2 regions of the Faecalibacillus sp. H12 genome follow, and region 2 is predicted to be linked to the other one. Evidence: riboswitches for the same ligand, from Rfam matches in the RefSeq annotation. Region 2 holds a riboswitch; the other holds the start of a gene.
The links. Region 2 has a riboswitch for cyclic di-GMP ahead of HUU89_RS09295 (collagen binding domain-containing protein). Riboswitches for the same ligand answer to the same signal wherever they lie in the genome.
Positions count from the first base shown of each region.

Region 1: it holds a riboswitch for cyclic di-GMP, as region 2 does, so the genes downstream of both, HUU89_RS11975 (SpaA isopeptide-forming pilin-related protein) here and HUU89_RS09295 (collagen binding domain-containing protein) in region 2, are expected to answer to the same signal.

Region 1 is NZ_JABWDK010000026.1:11,955-20,384, reverse strand. It holds gene HUU89_RS11980 (isopeptide-forming domain-containing fimbrial protein) at 1-861, opposite strand, end outside; gene HUU89_RS11975 (SpaA isopeptide-forming pilin-related protein) at 917-4,477, opposite strand; cyclic di-GMP riboswitch class I at 4,567-4,651, opposite strand; gene HUU89_RS11970 (Spy0128 family protein) at 5,074-8,430, opposite strand, start outside.
Region 2 is NZ_JABWDK010000013.1:6,897-15,326, reverse strand. It holds gene HUU89_RS15045 (AAA family ATPase) at 1-758, shown strand, start outside; gene HUU89_RS15320 (hypothetical protein) at 813-947, shown strand; gene HUU89_RS15040 (hypothetical protein) at 1,041-1,211, shown strand; gene HUU89_RS09330 (PD-(D/E)XK nuclease domain-containing protein) at 1,284-1,646, shown strand; tRNA gene HUU89_RS09325 (tRNA-Thr) at 1,693-1,768, opposite strand; gene HUU89_RS09320 (aspartate carbamoyltransferase regulatory subunit) at 1,790-2,212, opposite strand; gene pyrB (aspartate carbamoyltransferase) at 2,212-3,141, opposite strand; gene HUU89_RS09310 (amidophosphoribosyltransferase) at 3,232-4,638, opposite strand; gene HUU89_RS09305 (histidine phosphatase family protein) at 4,724-5,251, shown strand; gene HUU89_RS09300 (4Fe-4S binding protein) at 5,323-5,493, shown strand; cyclic di-GMP riboswitch class I at 5,658-5,739, shown strand; gene HUU89_RS09295 (collagen binding domain-containing protein) at 5,833-8,430, shown strand, end outside.

The DNA.
Region 1 (8,430 bases), on a different contig from region 2:
ACGACTTACGTTAGCAGTATTTTTTACTTTATCATTTTCAGAAGTTACTAATACATCATAAGTAATTGTAACATCTTTTCCAGCATTACTGTTTGTATCATCAATGAAAGATGATAAATCTAATTCAAATGAATTAGTTGCATCATCAAATGTAGGAGCAATATTTATTTTACTATCCCCTAATTTAACAACAACTGTATCTTTTTTGTATTCTGCACCTGTTAATGCATCAGTTACTTTAAATAACTTATTTGTTGCAGTTGGATCAATTGAAGGAACTTTTACATTGATTGTATAAGTTACTGTTTGACCATTGTGTACAGCACCATCTGCATCGTTAACTGTTTTAGTTAATTTTGTTTCAGATCTTTTTACAGCTAATTCAGCATTTTTTAATGTTGCTGGATTATTAGCATATTCAAAATTAATTGGAGCGGCCATAACGTTATAAGTATATTTATTTGAGTTATCTACAACTTTAACAACATATAACCCTGCACCATCTACTTCAGTTTTTCTTCCAGCGTTATCTGTAAATTTAGTAAATCCATTTAAATTTCCTAATCTAGCTAACGCTTTAGAATGAGCAGCACTATTAGCTAATGAAGCTAAAATAGCTTGAGCATCATTTTTTTTATACTCTTCTTTAAAAATTTTAGTTACTTCATCGCTAACAAAAGCCCATCCTGTTTTTGTAGTTTTATCTTGTTTAACAACTTTTAAATAAGATAATGTTACATTTTCGTCTGTAGCAATGTTTTTTACTGTAATTGTTGGATTAGCGGCAGCTACTGGTACTACCATTGCTAGTGCCATCAATAATGAAACCACCATTGCTGAAACTTTTTTAAATAATTTCATATTCTATCTCCCTTTCTTTTTTTATATATATAAGAGTTATGAATAAATAGGAAAACTATTTGTTCATATACTCATAATACCTTTTTCTATATATAGCAACTGCTGCTACCATCATAAGCAACATACCACCTGTCATATACCAATAAATTCCTGTTCCACCTGTTTCAGGTAAAGTATATTTCACATGTATTCTATAAATACCATATTCAGATTTATTCTTTTTACAATTTTCAAAATCAGTAACACATTCTTTGTCATTACCATTTTTACCATCGTTAATAGCATATCCTATATTAGATTCACTATTACCAACCTTATTTCCATTGGTATTTGTGTTACTTTCATCAGTAGCACTACCACCATCATATCCTACTTTTAAGAAGAAATCCGTTCTACCATCTGGTTTAACTTTAGAAATCTTATCTTTCGTAGTTTCTGATGTACATTGATCATCAGTATACCATTGTATAGTTAAATCGCCTTTTGTAATTTTTTCAAATTCTTTCGTTGATTCATTGTACTTATATACAATATTACCTTTACTATTAACAACATTTTCTATATCAAAGACTTTACTATTTCCAATATTAGTATCATCAACTGGAACTGTCTCACCACTATTGATCCAAATATCATCATTAGTGGTTGCAATATCAACTTTTACATTCACTTTAGGTTGAGGTAAAACAGCTTCACCAAAACCTGTCGTTATTTTTGAATCTGGACTTACGTTAGTTGGAACGTTATTACCACCTATATATTTGTCACGTGCTTTAACAGTTATTGTTGTGTTCCATTCACCAGTATTAACATTTGGAATCGTTTGGTCAGTCCATCTAATTGCTTGGGTATTATTAACTTCATCATAATACGCCATACCAACTTTGCCATTAGTTCCTGTAATTTCTATTTCACCTTGCTTAAGTTCATCATCTGTTATAACATTTCCATCATTACCTACTAGTTGGAAACGTGGATCAATTACATCAACAATATTAGCATTTTTAATATCAATATTTTGTGATATTGTTTGTTGAATTTTAGCAAAGATTACCTTTAATTCATCAACATTTGCTGCTGTAAAAGCACAATTTGTTGATGCAATATTTTCAGATAACCAATTAGATGTTTCATCATTCAACTTTAATCCAACTGTATATACCGTTATACCCGATTCTCTTAATTGTCTTGCTATTTCTTTGGAATCATTTTTATCCGTGTCTTCAGAAGGTGCCCCATCTGTAAATAAAATAACATATTGAGGAACATCTGTACGTTTAGAATTAGCTAAATTTGTTTGTGCTATACTTAAGCCTTTTTGAGGAGACGTACCACCAGCTGCATAGATACTTGCAATTGTTTGTTTTAAGCTATTTTTATTATCTCTTGCATTTACTAGATTGCTTAAATTATTTCCATAAGCATTGAATGTTGCAACACCAATTCTACTATTTTCTGAGGATTCTGCTGTTGCTGAAATAAATGCTGAAGATGCTTCTTTTAATCCAGTTAATCCACTATCCAATGTATAAATTGTTGTGTTGTTATCCATTTTATTTCCATAATAACCTGAAATCTTATCTGGTATATTTACCCAACTACTTCCGTTATAATATTTCCATGTATCATTTATATAAATCATTGGATATTTAGCATTTTTATAAGTATATGAATTACCATTAGTATGCTTATATGAAACATCTGTTAATGTATTACTATAATAATACACTTTATTAACATCTAAACTATTTTTTACATCACAGTATTTTCCAACAGTTCTAAATCCTCCATTATCTGTAGGATTGTTACTATTCCCATTGTAAAGCATACTACCTGAAATATCTAAAACCATCATAATATCAGCTACTGCTTCTTTTTGAACTACGCTTGAACTTGTAGATAAAGATTTAGCAGTAATGTTAATATCATATGTTCTTTCATCCCAATCTTTTACTTTTGCAGTCTTGTCATATTGTAAAGAGTTTTCAATAATTTCTTGAACCTTTTTATTTTCAATTTTATATTTACCATTTGTTTGTGCTACTTCTTGTTCTTGATCATCTTTAACCAAGTAGAGCTTTGCAACTGCATTATTATTGCTATCAACTGTAACTCTTACTTTCCATGTATCATCAGAAACTAAATAGCCATCTGGAGCACTTACTTCTGTTAAGGTATAGGTACCTTCTTTTAAACCACTAAAAGTAATATTTCCATCACTAGTTGATTTAACTCTACTTGCTTCTTTTGTTGAATCATTTTCTAACTTAAATACTGCATCACTTAATCCATTTCCGTTTTCATCAACCTTTTGAAGATTCAAATCAGCTTTTGGCTTTTCTATAACATCAACAACTTTTGCATTTGGAAGAGTAAATTCCATTTGACAATTAGATTCTCCAGCGCCACGTTCCATATAAAGAATTGTTAATTTATGCGTTTGATTTTTTTGCTCTTCTGTTAAACTTCCAGGAGTTAAGCCTAATTTACTCCACAAATCAACACTATCTGTAGCTGCAGCATGAATTCCACCTAAATCAATAATGACATTGGTATTATCTAAAACCACCCACATATCATCATCACCGGTAAATTTATAAGTCAAATCACCGACATAATCACCTATTGCGAATTCAACATCATATCTCATTCCAAAAAAGTAATTTGGTGTTCCTTCTGTAGAATAATCATTAAGTGGGAAGAAATTTGAACCACTTGTTGTCACTTCTTTATTATTTTGTGCTGTATCAATAACTGAAGTTAATTTATAAGTATCACCTGTTTTATGAAATTTCAAATTCATACTATCTATATAACGTCTAAGATAAGTTTCTTTTCCATTGATTGTTACTGTTTCATTACTCTTAACAAAGAATCCTGGTTCAGTATAATTAAATTTTACATTTCCATCACTATCTATACCATTCAACAATCCTTTAATTACTTTGCTGCTTCCTGTATAAGCATTAACATCATAGTCATCTTTCATCAATTCATAAGAATATGTTTCATAATTGTTTCCTGTACCTAAATCACTTCTACTTTGATATTCAATATTTTGCCATCCATTCCAATAAACACCTTTCCATGAATTTCTAGATGTACCAGATGTCAATCTTTGATTAGTATTATCTCCTAACATATTAAAAGAATAATAATTTCCATTTGATTCACCAGCTCTTACTGTGTAATCATAGAAAGAAGTATCTCCTAATACATCTGTTTCTTTGGCAGTGTAATTCACTACAACCGTTGCACTTCCAGTCCCTGTCAATTCAATATAATTTTTATTTGATACGGCATTTCCATCAACAGTTACACTACTTACATCCCAATTTATTGCTTTAGCGTAATCGTTGATTTTTGATCCATAAGATAGAGTTTTCACATCATCTGAATAGATTTTTTTGCTTCCATTATAATGTTGAATTGTAACTGTAATATCTTTTCTATCGCTACTTTTATTTTCTATTACATAACTAGAAGCAGTTGTTTGTGCTGTTGCACTTCCTGTAGTAGTACCACTTCTTTCATTAGCAGAGGCAATAATTGCACTACTAATAACTACTGCTATTGCTAGAACAAATAAACCAATTCTTCTCATACGTTTCAGCATAATTTTTACCTCCCATTTTAATATATATGTTCACCATTTTATTAAATATTCCTATAAGACGGTAAAAAGCCGCCTATTCTTTTTTTGAATTGGGCGGCCCGGCAATCATATACTTTTGTACTTAGACCCGTAACTTTGCGTCATTAGCTTTCACTAATTTTGCTATTATCCTTCACTAGAATCCTATCATAAAATCAACGCTTTTTCAATTTTTCAAAAGCCATTTTTTTTAACAAATTTTCCTAGTTTTTCACATATTTTTTATTTAATTTTATTATTCTATATCCTTATTCAATTTTTGACAACCCTACAAAACCAAACGACATTTTTTAAATCTAAACTGCACTAATATTCCTTTCTCCGTTCTATCTATTGACATATTTATTATAGAAAATATATGTTCATAAATATATAAGGGGTGTCCGTCATAGTTACAAATCTTTACTTTTTCAAACTTTTTTCGTTCCTTTTTATTATTGAGACTATGAGTATCATTCACTTATATTATATAGATTCATTCTTTGCTTGTCAATTTTATATAAAAGAAAAGTGGGATGAAATTCATCCCACACATCTGATAATTTAAAAGAAACAAATTATTCCCTTCTTTTTTCCTTTAAGAAGATAAAGATACACACTAAAGAAATAAACAATAAAATTACATAAATAACAATATTTGTATTATCTCCTGTTTTTACAGTTGTCACATTTGTTTTATAAACAACTTTTTCTTTAATTTGTTTAGAATTATATAAATTAAATGTTTGATCATCTACAAGTTGAGCATCTCCAGAAATCTTCGTTACAATACCATAATCATCTAATTTAAATTCTGTATCACTTGCTTTTACATAACCTGTTGGAGCTTCAACTTCTCTTAAGATATAAACAGTATTTACATTTAATTCTCTTAAAGTGCTAAAGGTATCCGCTGTAGAAACCCAATCACAAATAACTTTTCCAGTTTCTTTTTCAAGAATTTGTAAATGTGCTCCTGTTAAATAATTACCTTGATTATCTACTTTCGTTACGTTTAATTTAGTTACTTCATCTGCTACTCCAATAGCTTCTAAGTTCACACTTGTATCTTCATTTTCTAATAGCGCTATTGATTGTTGTGCATATAAGTTTAAACTATCCTCTTGTTTTTCTTCTTCTAAATCTTCTTTTTGACCATCATAAATTAATTGATAAGAAATTTTACCATTTTTATGACGTATCCATTTAATTGTAAATGTCTTTGTCTTATATTCATCAACTGTATGTCCATTAGGTGCAGAGATTTCTTTAAAATAATATTGATATTCAGGAACAGCTTTCATAAATGTCATATATCCTTCACTATTAGAAGTTTGTTTTTCAATAAGAATATCTGTTCCTTTTTCATTTACTTTATATAATCCATAAACAGCACCTTCCAAAGGATCTTTCGATAAATCTTTAGAACGTTTTTGAACAGTTAATGATAACGGATGATAAATATTATTAAATGTAACATCATCCACTTGTTTATCATCTAATAGATATTCTACTTCAGCTTGTAAATTATTACCGTTTCTTGAAACATCAATATTGACTTGATAAATAGATTGATCATATTCAACAAATGGATCATTATCATTTACATGTTCTTGAATATAATAAACATAATGTCCTTCTTGATTAAAATTCAATGTATTAAAATAAATATTACCTTGATCATCATTTGTTTGTGTTTCAACAACTTCATTATTACCATCCAATAAATCAAATTGATACATACCAGCAGATAAGACTTTGCCACCAACTAAATTCTTTTTAGCAACCAATTGAACATCTACTGCCGTTGGATTGATATAAGTATTTGTAATCGTAATACTACCATCTTCATTTTGAATATATTGTGTCTTATAATAATCTACTTTATCTTCTTTAACAGTATAAACGTTTAAATTTCCTTGACTATCTTTTATTGGTAAATTATCAAACGAACCACTCCATTGATTATCATTTGATAATACAATAGATTTTCCTTCTACAACTTTACCATTTTTAACTAAATGCACTGTTACAGGTTGGATGGTGTCACTATGTCCTTGATCATTCCATACCTTATTTACTTTTAATGATTTAACAGCTTGGTTTGTAAGTGATAAATCTTGTGAAGTCTCTACAACTACCGATTGATCTTTAACAACTTGATTATTTTCATTCGTTACTTTAACCGAATCAACATTCAAGCCACCTTTACCATCTTTATTTACAACAGCTTCTACATGATATTGATGATTTGTATAAGCAATACCAGCAACTTCCTTACCAGCATTCATTTCTTCAATCGTATAATGATAAGTACCCGGTTGATCAATTTCTACATCATCAAAGCTATAAGCTCCTACTGTATCATTTTTAGCAGTATCAATCATATTACTTTGTTCATTATCATTTCCTTCATATAAACCAAATCTAAACAAACCATCATCCATTATAACGGATTGCCCGGCACTGACAGTTTTAATACCACCCATCGATAATAAAGCTACTTTATATTCAAAAAGTCTATTAGTAAAGTTAAGTTTATCTTGATCAATATGTTCATTTTGACCATTCACAATATCAACTGAAATATCAAATTGTTTACTATCATTTGCTTTTACATCAACTTTTACAATATATTGAGTTGTATCATAAGTGACCTCTAAATTATCACGTACTTCACTTACACGATAATAATATATTCCTGCTTTTTGATAATGAATTGTTTTAAAATGATAATTACCATCTTGATCATTTTCAACTGTGTCACTATATCCATCTTTTTTCAAAGTCGCTCCATCTTGATCTAATTCTTCAATTTTAAACTTGAAATCACCTGCATCAAAAGCTACATCTTGTCCATCTTGATCAATAAAATTCTTATGTCCACTTAAATCAATCTTACCAGTAGCTTTAAATTCATTTTCAAATTCAATACCTTTATTTTTATCTAATTGATGTCCATCTTGGTCATATAACGTATTAGTTACTTTCAATTGATTATCTTCAAATACAGCTTTCGCTTCAACATAATAAACAGTTTCATCATATTGAATACCTGTTTTCTTTTTATCAGCTTTTTCATAAACCTTATAATAAGTTGTACCAGCTTTTCTAATATCTTGAATATCAAAAATAAATTGACCTTCTTTATTTATTGTTTCTAACTTTCTACCATTTTCCTTTTCTTTACCTTGAATACCATCAACTTCAACTAATTCAAAAGTAAACTCATCATCTACCAATTTCTTTCCTTTTAAAGACTTCGTTCCAATAATTTGTGTTTCACCACTTGCATTATATTCATTTGTAAAAATTATTTCATCATGATCAATAATTCGATAAGAAACATCATAATTACCATCTTGTTGATCACTTACAGTTACTTCTATAATATAAGCATCATTATTTTTATTATAGGTAACACCATCTTTCGTCAATCCACTATTTTCTTCATCAATTTGATAATAAAACGTATAACTATCCTTTTTAGAAAAATCTAAATCTTTATAAGAAATATTAAATTTAAATTGTCCGTTTTGATCATTTTTAACGGTTTCTTTTTCAATCGAATCTAAGATTTCTCCTTTATACAAACTTCCTTTTTCATCATTTACTCTTGTAATTTTAAACTTAAATTCTCCACCACTTAATACTTGACTTACGCCTTGATCAAGTAATACTTTCTTACCATCAATCCTTACCTTTCCTTGACCACGATAAGTATTTTTAAAATTCATTTCATCAACAGAAGTATTATCTTTAAGAATTTCTTTTGATACTTCTAAACCATCATCACCATTTTCAACACTTACATGAATGATATATTCTTGCTTGTCATAATCAATATAGGATAATTTATTATTAACTTCTTTTACAACATAATAATAATCACCTGTTTGATGATACTCATCAAAATTTATAAATGAAAAGTCTCC
Region 2 (8,430 bases):
AAATACCAATAGGAACGAAAAGTTTTTCAAGACTTGTAGAAGGAAATTATTATTTTGTAGATAAGATCTTGATGATCAAAGAGTTCTTAGATAGAGTAACAGATGTAACATTGATTACTCGTCCTAGAAGATTTGGAAAAACCATTAATATGTCAATGATGGCTGAATTCTTTGATATTACCAAAGACTCTAAAGAAATCTTTAAAGGTACAAAAATCATGGAAACACCTTGTGCAGCTGAAATCAATCAATATCCAACAATCTTTATCTCTTTTGCGGATGCCAAAAGAGATAAAGAAACAGTTGTTTCGACGATAAGAACACAAATACAAAATCAATGGGATAAATATGATTTTGTATTTGAAAATCTTAAGGGATTTAGGAAAACAAATTATGAAAGACTTTATGAAGTATTAGCTGATAATAACAAGAATAATCTTAAGGGAATAGATGATGCAATTTCATTCTTGATGGCAAGAATGGAAGATTATTATGGAAAAGAAGTTATGATATTTATAGATGAATATGATACACCATTTGTAGAAGCACATACAGGAGGGTTCTATGATGAAGTAAGAGGAGGACCTGCAGGATTGCTTCATAATTCTCTTAAAACATCAACCAGCTTAAAATATGCGATGTTTACAGGAATTCAAAGAGTGGCTAAAGAAAATATTTTCAGTGATTTAAATAATTTAGATGTGTATACAGTAATTGATAATGATTATAGTGAATATTTTGGATTCAGTATAGAATAAACCAAAGAATTACTTGAATATTATGATTTAGAATTAAATGATGAAGTCAAAGCAATGTATGATGGCTATAAAATGGGAGATAAAGAAATCTATAATCCATGGTCTATTTTAAATTATGCAAGAAGAAAAGTACTTGTTCCTTATTGGGTCAATACGAGTGCTAATACAATGCTTAAACAAGCTATATAAAAAGCAGACTACGACTTTAAAAAACAATATGAAAAACTTATAAAGAATAACTATCTAGAAACAAGAGTTGTCCTTCAAACAAGCTTTTATGAAGTGGCAAATACACCTAACTTATGGGGGATGTTTGTAAGTGCTGGATATTTAACAGTAGTAAAAGCAATTGATTCAAAAAAAGAAAAGTTTAGAATTGCGATACCAAATTATGAGGTAAGAAGAGAATTTATAAGATTAACGGAACATCAACTAGGAATGAACAATGGATAATATGATCGCATTGTTGACAATTTGATTGCTGAAAACAAAAATGATTTTTTCAAAAATTATCAAAATGTATTAATGATTCCAAGCTATCATGATTTAAATAATGAAAACAGTTATCATATGATGATGTTAGGAATGTGTTTATGTCTATCAGATAACTATAAAGTTATTTATAATCGAGAAGAATGTAAAGGAAGATGTGATCTCATTATCCAGGCTCATGATGAAAAGAAAACATCGTTTATTATTGAATTTAAGTATTTCAAAGAAGATAAAAAAGATTTTGAAAAAGCATTGGATAAATTATCAAATGAAGCCATCCAACAAATCAAAGATAGAAGATATGACTATGATTTAAAAGGAAAAGTGATTTATATAGGATTAGCGCATCATGGTAAAGATGTCATGATGAAATGGGAAGAAAAGGTTTATATTTGATGTTTGTTATTATAATAAAAAAATCAACGCTTGTTGATTTTAATAATGGTGCTGGAGATGGGATTTGAACCCACAGCCTACTGGTTACGAGTCAGTTGCTCTACCGTTGGAGCTACTCCAGCATAGAAATAGAAGCATTGCTTCTATTTTTTTTCAACTTTTGTTTCACAATAAAGACAACGATAAATACGTTTATCTTTATTTGCTAAATAGAAAACATGATCTAATCCTTGTTCTACAGATGTAATACAACGAGGATTTTTACATTTTTCTACATTAATAATTTTTTGAGGAAGTTGCAATTTTTTCTTTTCAACAAGTTTACCATCTTTAATAATACAAACAGTAATATTAGGATCTAAATATCCTAAAACATCAAAATCTAAAGTGAACTCTTCATCTATTTTTAAAATATCTTTTTTACCCATTTTATTAGATTTAACGTTTTTAATAATAGCAACGCTACAATCTAATTTATCTAATCCTAGTGCTTTATAAACTTCTAAAGATTTACCAGCAGTAATATGATCTAGAACAATCCCGTTTTTAATACTATCTATCTTCATTATCTTTCTACCTCATTTTCCAATCCTAACATTTTTAAAATAAGTGCCATACGCATAAAACGTCCGTTTTGAACTTGATCAAAATACTTAGCTCTTGGATCATCATCAACTTCAATAGCAATTTCATTAACACGGGGTAATGGGTGCATAACGATTAAATCAGATTTTGATTTTTCTAATTTCTTTAAATCTAAAATATATGTATCTTTTAAACGAATATAGTCTTGTTCATTAAAGAATCTTTCTTTTTGAACACGTGTCATATAAAGAATATCTAAATCTTCAATAACTTCTTCAATAGTTTCAACTTCTTTATAATCTAAATTCTTAGCATCTAATAAATCATGTTTTAAATATTCAGGAATTTTAAGTTCAGGTGGTGCAATAAACACGAATTTAATATTTTTATAACGTGACATTGCTTTTGTAAGAGAATGAACTGTACGTCCGAATTTTAAATCTCCACAAAAACCAATTGTTAGATTATCTAGTCTACCTTTTTCTCTATAAATAGTAAGTAAATCAGTTAAAGTTTGCGTTGGATGGTTATGACCACCATCTCCAGCATTGATTAAAGGTACTGTACTTTTTCTTGTAGCAACAAGAGGTGCTCCTTCTTTTGGATGACGCATTGCAATAATATCACAATAGCTTGAAACAACACTAATAGTATCACTAACACTTTCACCTTTAGAAGCGCTTGTATTGCTTGCACTTGAAAAACCTAAAACACTTCCACCAAGTGATAACATAGCTGATTCAAAAGAAAGTCTTGTACGTGTACTTGGTTCAAAAAAGAGTGTAGCTAGAATTTTATGACGACAAACATCTTGATAGCGTGTACGATCTTTAATAATATCATTCGCAATATCAATTAGTTCATCAATTTCTTCTACACTTAAATCCATTGGGTCAATTAAATATTTCATAATAGTCTCCTTTTTTTTTCTTCAATATTATAGCACTCCTTAGAAAGCTATTAAATATATTTTAAAAAAATACGGAAATTTCTTTCCGTATTATTTTTTACCATTAAAACAATAAGTACAGATCTTATCACTATCAAGTCCAATAGCTTGAAGCATATCATCCAAACGATTAAAACGTAAAGAAGTAAAATTAAGTTCTTTACGGATTTCTTCTACCATTGCATTATATTCAGGAGTATCTGGATCACTATATGTTTCTAACATATTGATATCATTTTCTCCTTCACGTTTTCTAATAACACGACGTGTAATTAAATCCATATCACTTGTACTTCTTGAAAAGTTTAAGTAAGGACATCCATACATAATTGGAGGACAAGCAGGTCTGATATGGACTGCTCTTGCTCCAGAGTTATATAAATATTCAGTTGTATCTCTTAGTTGTGTTCCCCGAACAATTGAATCATCAATTAATAATAATGATTTTCCTTTAATCAAGCTAGCAATTGGAATTAATTTCATTTTTGCAATTAAATTACGATCCGCTTGAATTTGTGGCATAAATGAACGTGGCCACGTAGGTGTGTATTTAATAAAAGGTCTTCCATATTGAATATGTGATTCATTTGAATAACCAATCGCATGGGCAATTCCACTATCAGGAACACCTGCTACAAGATCAATATCTTTAATATCATCTCTTTGAGCCATTAAACGACCACATTCATAACGCATTTCTTCAACATTACGTCCTTCATAACAACTTGTTGGATAACCATAGTATACCCATAAAAATGAACAAATTTTCATTTTATCATTGGCTTCTACAAGTGTTTTCACTTCTTCACTGGTCATAAAACAAACTTCACCAGGTCCTAATTCTTTATATAAAGAATAGCCTAAATTGATATAAGCATGACTTTCAAACGAAGCACAGAATCCATTTTCCCCCTTACCAATATTTAATGGAGTTCTTCCTAATTTATCACGTACTAAATACAAACCATCTTTTGTCATCAACATAAAAGAAATAGAACCTTTTACTTTTCTTAAAACATTGATAATTCCATCAACATAAGTATCCTTTTGATTGATCATTGCAGCAATCAATTCAGTTTGATTCACTTCTCCCCCAGACATCTCTAGAAAATGAGTATGCCCATTATCAAAAGCATCTTGAATCAATTCTTCCATATTTGCAACTCTACCTACAGAAACAATTGCATAACTACCTAAACGACAATTGATTAAAAGAGGTTGAGGTTCATTGTCTGAAATACAACCAATCCCCATTTTTCCAGACATTTCTTTAATATCATTTTCAAACTTAGTTCTAAATGGTGAATTTGAAATATTATGAATTGCACGGTTAAAACCGTTTTCTCCATAAACTGCAATCCCACCTTTTTTTGTTCCTAAATGAGAATGATAATCAATACCAAAAAACAAATCAGTGACACAGTCTTTACGACTGACAACGCCAAACATACCACCCATATGTAATTTTCTCCTTTTTCATTTGTTCTCTAAATGCCAAAAATATGATAACATAAAACAAAATGAAGATAAAGGACATAAAAAAATGAAATTATATATAGTAAGACATGGTCAAACAGGTTATAACATTGATAATAAAGTTTGTGGCATTTCGGATGTGGAATTAACATCTTTAGGAAAGCAACAAGCTAAAATGGCCAGTGAACAATTAAAAGATATTTCATTAGATATGATTTTTGCCTCACCACTTCAAAGAGCACATGAAACTGCAAAAATCATAAATGAAAATCATCAATTAGAAATTAAAATAGATTCTAGAATTCAAGAAATCAATTTTGGCAAATTTGAAGGAATTGTTAATAATGAAGAATTTCAATATTATAAACAAAATCATGGACTCCATTATCCAGGCGGAGAATCTTTATTTCAAGTAGTCCATCGTGTGTATAGTTTTTTAGAAGAACTTGAAAATAAATATCCTGATAAAAACATTTTAGTTGTTTGTCATGGAGGTATCGTGCGTGTCATTCATAGTTATTTTAATGATATGACAAATGAAGAATTAATGACATGGTTACCCGAAAATTGTTGTATTCAAAGCTATGAAAAATAGTGACTTTGTATTGACTGAAAAGTGGAAAGTGTTATACTAATTATAGGAAAAAAGGAAAAGGAGAGTTAAATATGAACGTAGATAAAGATACTTGTATCGGATGTGGAGCATGTGCTGGTGTTTGTCCTGTAGAAGCTTTAGCATTTGATGACGAAGGAAAAATGGAATGTGACAAAGATACATGCATTGGATGTCAAGCATGTGTTGGAACTTGTCCAGTAGAAGCTATTTCAGCTGAATAATAAGATAAATTTAATAGTTATAAAGGACTTTTTATGATATATGGTTATATCAAAAAAGTCCTTTTTATTATGTTGAAAATTTTTCGGTCGAAAAAAAGCATATTTTGGTCGTAAAAGATATTTTTTGTTGAAATTATGTGATAATATTAGTTTATAAAAATTATATATTTTAAAGGCAAAACTATTGAAAAATAGTGACGCAAAGCTACAGAACTGAACCGTAAGGAAGTTGGCTGAGTTGCAGATGATGTGTACTTAGTCTTTTCTTGCGGCTTTTTTTATAATTATCATTTATCGTCAATATTTTTTTATAGTTTTGTAAAATTGGGAGGAAGAATAATGAATAGAAAGAAGAAGTTGTTTTCACTATTATTGGTGATAGCCATGATAGTAACAGCAGTTTCAACAAATGTATTTAGTGCATTTGCTGAAGAATCGGTAGATTTATCTCAATTTATTGATAAAAATCTACCAAGTGATGTAGTTGATAGAAGTTATATTAAAATTGGAGACCATCTTTTACAGCCGAATATAGAAAACAAAATACCGTATGGTTCAGCAATTTCTATCAAACTAGTATGGGGATTTATTGATAATCAGTTTCCAACAAAAGATAATAATACAATGGTTTATACTTTGCCTGATGGAATAACCATGGAAGAAGGAATTAAGGAACTAAAAGAAGGTGCGGAAACTGTAGGACATTTTGAAATAAAAGGTAATACAATTACAGTTAAATATAATGCAGGAGATCAAAGTGAATTATTTTTTAGTAAATCAAATAGACATGGTTCACTTATCATCAATGGAACTTTGAGTGATTCATTTACAAACAATCATGAAGGTGGAAAAGGGAAACTAGACTTACCAGGTGTTGGTCAATTTATCATTGATATGGATCGTGATAAATCTAACGATAAGGTAGATATTGAAAAAACAGGTGGAAAAGTTATAAGTGAGGGGGATAACCTTTCTGCAGAATTTAAATTAAAGGTTTCAGCAACTGGTCCACAAACAAACGTTGTTGTGACTGATCAAATGGATGAAAATATGACATTAGATGGAGATGTTCAATTTTACACAGATGAAGCCTGTACAATTTCTTATACTGGTACAGTTACAAATAATTTAAAAGAAACTAATAAATTTCAATATACAATTGGAAGTATGAATGATAAAGAAGTTTTATATGCTAAATATAAAGTAAAAGTAAAAAAAGATGTTTTTGCATATAATCCGGATGATTGGAATTCTAAAGTTGGAAATAACATAACTGTAAAGAGTGATACACAAACAAATGAAAAAAATTCTTATAAGAAATTAGAATATACTAAGAAAAATTGGGCAGAAAAAAAGCATAGTGTTACTGGTGATGATAGTAATAAGGTTATCAATTGGGAAGTTACGTTAAATCCTGGGGGTAATTTTGATATTGGTGGTTCTACTATTAAAGACTCGTTAGGTGATAATATTGGTGAATATATTGATGGAAGTTTTAAATGTAGTCCTTCTATTGAAGGATTAACATGGGAAAGTTTAACAACTGGAAATTTCCAAGTACCTGCTGGATGTGATAAGGAGTATAAGATGACTTACCAAACTAAATTTGGTGAAGATCCTAGTAATGCGCCAGCTATTACAAAGAGTAATACGTTCACTATTAATCCTTTTGGTAATACACAAAACACGGATTATACAGATTCATTTAAAGTAGGAAAAGAAAATTATCAATTTATTGAAAAAACTTGTCTAACAATAAGAAATTCACAAGAGGTTGCATGGCAAATAAAAATTAATGTTCCTGAAAATGGTATAAATCATTTAATTGTTAAAGATACAACGCCAGAAGGAATGAATTATAAATCATATCAAGTTAAAAGTGGATATAATGGTACACCAATATTTAGTCAAAAGGATAGAGAATTAACTTTTGACTTTGGAAAAGTAAATGAAGGAACTATTATTATACAAGTTATTACATCTCTAGATAATATTCCATCAACAACAACATCTTATGCAAATAAAGGTGAATGTTTTAATGAAACAAAGAAATTAGGGGAAAGTAATGCTAATTATGATTATAAAATTGAAACTTTTCTTGAAAAAGAAGGTTATTGGGGTAGCTCTTGTAATAAAGATGAAATGGCTTGGAAATTAATTGTAAAAAAAGTACCAACCGATGCAAAAAATGTTTTTATTGAAGATACACTTCCTGAAAATACACAGTATGTAGATAACTCATTAGATATAATTGAAAAATGGGATAGTCAAATAACAAATGAAGAGATTCTTAAGAATATTCAAGTAGAAAAAGAAAACGGAAAAGTTAAGTTTATATTTACAAATGCAGCATTAGATTATTTGAAAACAAATTCTTTAAATCTAACATATAAAGCAAGCATTATAGATGTTTCAAAAGCACTAGGAGATAAAGCCTATGACAATAAGGCGTCTTTATCTATTGATGGCAATATTTCAACAGCAACAGCTACAAGATGGTTTGGGTTATCAAAAAACGATATTTTAAAGAAAGAATATACTTATAATCAAGATACAGCACCAAATGTTAGATATAAAATTACGGTGAATGAAGGTGCAATTAAATTAAATGAGGGTAAAGATATCGAACTTGTTGATGAAATGGGAAGTGCTCTTGATTATTATATGAATAGTTTAACAATTAATGGTAATAAAGCTACGGCTAATCAAGTAAGCTATGATGAAACAAAACATGTATTAAAAATAATAATTCCTGATGAAAAGAAAGTTGTTCTTGAATATGAAGCAACTATTAATTTACCAGTAGGTGAAGATAGTAGCGCATTAAATGAAACAAATGCCTACAATAAGTGTTCTTTAAAAGGAATACCAAATCAATCTGAATTAGAGACGTATGTTTCTTTGAAAGGAAAAGTACTTGAAAGTTCAGGAGCTTCC